Regions from separate parts of the Arthrobacter sp. JB02-1C genome, predicted to be linked through region 1. Evidence: predicted binding sites of a transcription regulator. Region 1 holds the regulator's gene; the other holds the start of a gene.
What was found. The regulator HrcA, encoded in region 1, represses chaperone genes, less so after heat shock. The targets are predictions, from matches to a motif close to TTNGCACTCGNNNNNNNCGAGTGCNAA.
Positions count from the first base shown of each region.

Region 2: the regulator HrcA is predicted to act here: its motif matches at 981-1,007, upstream of groES (co-chaperone GroES).

Region 1 is NZ_CM173235.1:3,071,611-3,074,003, forward strand. It holds gene dnaJ (molecular chaperone DnaJ) at 1-727, opposite strand, end outside; gene hrcA (heat-inducible transcriptional repressor HrcA) at 809-1,822, opposite strand; gene AC3ANP_RS14405 (DUF3097 domain-containing protein) at 2,063-2,393, shown strand, end outside.
Region 2 is NZ_CM173235.1:208,427-210,819, reverse strand. It holds gene AC3ANP_RS00975 (THUMP-like domain-containing protein) at 1-454, opposite strand, end outside; gene AC3ANP_RS00970 (hypothetical protein) at 512-925, shown strand; gene groES (co-chaperone GroES) at 1,164-1,457, shown strand; gene groL (chaperonin GroEL) at 1,538-2,393, shown strand, end outside.

The sequences.
Region 1 (2,393 bases):
CTGACGGTCCACCGGCCGGACCGGCTTCGCCCTGGCCGGAGAGCTGGATCCGGGTGCCGGTAGCGACGCCGGCGGGAACCTTGACCGTCAGCGATCGGCGGCTCCGGATGCGGCCCTGGCCTGCGCACTCATTGCAGGGGTCCTTGATCACGGTGCCGAAACCCTCACAGCTGCCGCAGGGAGCGGTCGTCATGACCTGGCCAAGGATGGAGCGCACGGCGCGCTGGACCTGGCCGCTGCCGCCGCAGATGTCGCAGCGCTCCGGGTGGCTGCCTTCGCGGCAGCAGGAACCCTCGCAGGTGGGGCAGGTGACGGCGGTGTCGACTTCGAGCTTCTTGTTGACCCCGAAGACCGCGTCACGCAGGTCGATCCGGACGCTGATCAGCGCATCCTGGCCGCGCCGGACCCGGGACGCCGGGCCGCCCTGGCCGGCGGCGCCGCCGAAGAAGGTCTCGAAGATGTCCTGGAAGGCGAAGCCCTGTCCGGCGTAGCCGCCGCCGAAGCCGTTGTCCGTCCCGTTTTCGTTGCCCGTGGTGTCATAGACCCGGCGTTTCTGCGGGTCGGAGAGCACCTCGTACGCGTGGGTGACGGCCTTGAAGCGTTCGGAGGCGTCCTCGCCGGGATTCACGTCCGGGTGCAGGCTCCGGGCTAGCTTGCGGTAGGCCTTCTTGATTTCCTCGCCCGTCGCTTCGCGGGAGACTCCAAGAACGTCGTAGTGGCTGGTCAAAGTGTGTATCTCTTCCTGGTTGAACTGCCGGTATAGGGCAAAACCTGTGACGGGTAAAACAGTTGCTGCCGGGCGGACTTCTTAGGGGCCCAAAATTCGCGACAGGTAGCGGGCCACCGCACGGACGGCGGCCATGGTGGTGGGATAGTCCATCCGGGTCGGACCCAGCACCCCCACCTTGGCCGTGGCGTCCGGGCCGTAGCCGGTGGCAACCACCGACGCTTCGGAGAGGCCGTCGTACGGGTTCTCCCGGCCGATGCTCACGGTAACGCCGCGAGGGTCCTGCACCATCTCGCTGAGCAGCCGCAACATCACCACCTGCTCTTCGAGGGCTTCGAGGACCGGACCGATGCTGAGCGGAAAATCCACGTTCGAGCGGGCCAGGTTCGCGGTGCCGGCCATGACCATCCGTTCCTCGCGGCTGCTCGCCGCCAGGGACTCGAGGCCCCGGGCCAGGGCATGCGCGGCGCTGCGGTGCGTCGGCGGACACGCGTCCGCCGTCGCCGGCAATGCCTGGGGCAGCAGGCTGAGCGGGCTGCCGGAGAGCCTGGCCAGGAACACGGCGCGCAGTTCCGCGAGGGGCTCGTGGGCGATGTCCTGGCCGACGTCGATCACCCGCTGCTCCACCTTGCCGCTGTCGGCGATCAGCACCGTCAGCACTTTACGGGGCGCCAGCAGGACAAATTCGATGTGCCGCACCCTGGCCCGGCTCAGCAGCGGATACTGCACGACGGCGACCTGGTTCGTCAGTTGCGCGAGCAGCCGGACCGTCCGGTCCAGCACGTCATCAAGGTCATCCGATCCCTCCAGCAGCGCCTGGATCGCCCGCCGTTCGGCGGCAGACAGCGGCTTGACGGCCGAGATCTGGTCCACGAACAGCCGGTAGCCCTTGTCGGTAGGGATCCGGCCGGCGCTGGTGTGCGGGGCCGTGATCAGACCCTCATCTTCCAGCGCAGCCATGTCGTTGCGGATCGTGGCGCTGGAGACGCCCAGATGGTGCCGTTCTACCAGCGCCTTGGATCCGACGGGTTCACGGGAATGAACGTAGTCCTCCACGATGGCACGCAGCACTTCGAGTTTCCGTGGCTCGCTCACGCACCGCCTCCAATCGACCCTCGTTCGGTTCGCCGGGTGCCGCGGGGCGGGATGGCCCGGCGGTCCCCGCGGTTAGCACTCGACATGCCTAAGTGCTAACCAGTCTAATATGACTCGCGCCGTTGTTAGCATTGGATCCGTTGCGGGCTCTGCGCCGCGGGCGGTGTTTCCGGACACAAAGCGGCCGGCGCGGGCCGTTTCGACCCCTGAAAATTCCGAATGCAAAGCAGTGTGTAGCCGATGTCGTACCAGAACTGGGGCCCGCAGGAGCTCTCCACGCCGGCCAAGGCCCAGCTGCCCGAGGTGCCGGTGCAGCGCGGCATGGTGCTCGAAGACGTGCAGTCCGGCTGGGTGGGGGCCGTTACCCGCGTCGAGAAGTCCGGCGGCATGTATGTGGTGGCCCTGGAAGACCGCCGGGGAAAGTCCCGTTCGTTCCGGCTGGGTTTCGGATTCCTGCTGGAGGGCCGGCCGATCAGGCTGATGCCGCCGGCTCCGAAGGTACCCGCCCCCGGTACCGCCACGGCAGCCCGGACCGCTTCCGGATCCGTCCGGGTGGCCGGCCAGCGGGCCC
Region 2 (2,393 bases), 860 kb from region 1:
GGACCACCGTGGCGTTCCGGAACGGGATCAGATTCATGGTGGCGCAGGCGGCGGTGGTTTCGTCCCGCTCCACGGCGGTGACCGTGATGTCGAGGGAGGCCAGCGCCATCGAGTCGGCACCCAGGCCGCAGCCGAGGTCGGCCACGTGGGTGATGCCCGCTGCCGCGAACCGTTGCGCATGCCGGGCGGCGACGGTGAGCCGGGTCGCCTGCTCCAGGCCCGCGCGGGTGAAGATCATCTGCCGGGCGAACTCGCCGAACTTCGCCTCCGCCTTGGTCCGCAGCCGGGACTGGGTGAGGGCGGCCGAAACCAACTCGGCGGAATGCCCGGCCTTCCTTAGCGACGCGTTGAGCCGGAAAGCCTCTTCCTCGCGGTACGGTCCCAGCGACGCCAGCAGCTCCCAGCCTTCGGGATTGAGCAGCGGAGCGATCTGGTCCTGCGGAGTCTCAGCCATGCCTTCAAGCGTAGTTCAGGCACCGGACGTCCTCGGCCGGCGGATAGGGTGGACGCTATGGATGACAGGGACGCGGGCAACGGTTCGGGCGCGGCAGAAACCGGACAGGCGGCCGGTGAAAGCCCGGTCCGCCGGGGACCGGATCGTTTCGCCAAGCCGGCACTGATCGCCGGTTCTGTCGTTGCCGTCATTTGCGTAGCGCTGCTGGTCATCATCTTCTTCCTCGACTCGTTCAACGCCACCGTCTATTCCGTGGGCGGCAGGAACGTCACGGACCCCACCGACGAGGCGCGGGCGATCCGGGACACCTACGCCGGGGTGCGGGCGGGCGGCATCGTCTTCCTGGTCCTCGGAGCGGTGGCCGCACTGGCCGGCGGCGTCCTCCTGTACCGCGGACGGAACGCCAACGTCCGGACCGACGAGGACGACGACGGCCAGGACTGGAATTACGAGGACCTCGCGGGGGAGTAACCGCCGTCCCCGGCCGCGAAGGGCAGGGTCCCGGCGCCGGTGGCGGAGTAATTTCTTAGCACTCACCTTGACCGAGTGCTAACTACTTACATAGAGTCATCATTAGCACTCTGCCTAGGCGGGTGCTAACCCTGAAGCTTGACCAGCCTGGCTGCTGCCGGCACCGCGACGACGGTCTGTACGCCATGGCACCACAGCTTTTAAAGTCCATGAATTTGCTGACGAAAAGGAGAGGTCCTTGTCGGTCTCTATTAAGCCTCTTGAGGATCGTATTGTTGTCCGCCCGCTCGAAGCCGAGCAGACCACGGCTTCCGGCCTGGTCATCCCGGACTCCGCACAGGAGAAGCCGCAGGAAGGCGAAGTTGTAGCAGTAGGCCCCGGCCGCTTTGAAGACGGCAACCGCGTTCCCGTCGACGTTGCCGTCGGCGACGTCGTCATCTACTCCAAGTACGGCGGAACCGAAGTCAAGACCGGCGGCACCGAGTACCTCGTACTGTCCGCCCGCGACGTTCTGGCGATCGTCGTAAAGTAACTCTCTTGGACCCCGCGCCGCCGCTCCTTCGCCTTTGAACGGAACGGCAGCGCGGGGTTCTGTCTTGAAAGGACAAAACCATGGCAAAGCAGCTTGCGTTTAACGACGCTGCCCGCCGGTCACTTGAAGCCGGCATCGACAAGCTCGCCAACACCGTCAAGGTGACCCTCGGCCCGCGCGGCCGCAACGTCGTGCTGGACAAAAAGTGGGGCGCCCCCACAATCACCAACGACGGCGTCACCATTGCCCGTGAAGTCGAACTGGACGACCCGTACGAAAACCTTGGCGCGCAGCTTGCCAAGGAGGTCGCCACCAAGACCAACGACGTCGCAGGCGACGGCACCACCACCGCCACCGTGCTCGCCCAGGCCCTGGTCAAGGAAGGCCTGCGCAACGTCGCGGCCGGCGCGGCCCCGGGACAGATCAAGCGCGGCATCGAGGTCTCGGTTGAGGCCATCGCCGCCCGCCTGCTCGAAAACGCCCGCCCGGTCGAAGGCGACCACGTGGCCAACGTCGCCGCGATTTCCGCGCAGAGCGACGAGATCGGCGAGCTCCTGGCCGAGGCATTCGGCAAGGTCGGCAAGGATGGTGTGATCACCATCGAGGAATCCTCCACCACGCAGACCGAGCTGGTCCTCACCGAGGGCATGCAGTTCGACAAGGGCTACCTCTCCCCGTACTTCGTCACCGACGCGGAACGCCAGGAAGCGGTCCTCGAAGACGCCCTGATCCTGATCAACCAGGGCAAGATCTCCTCGGTCCAGGAATTCCTGCCGCTGCTGGAGAAGGCATTGCAGAGCTCCAAGCCGCTCTTCATCATCGCTGAAGACGTCGACGGCGAGGCGCTCTCGACGCTCATCGTCAACCGCATCCGCGGCACCCTGAACGTCGTGGCCGTCAAGGCACCGGGCTTCGGCGACCGCCGCAAGGCCATGC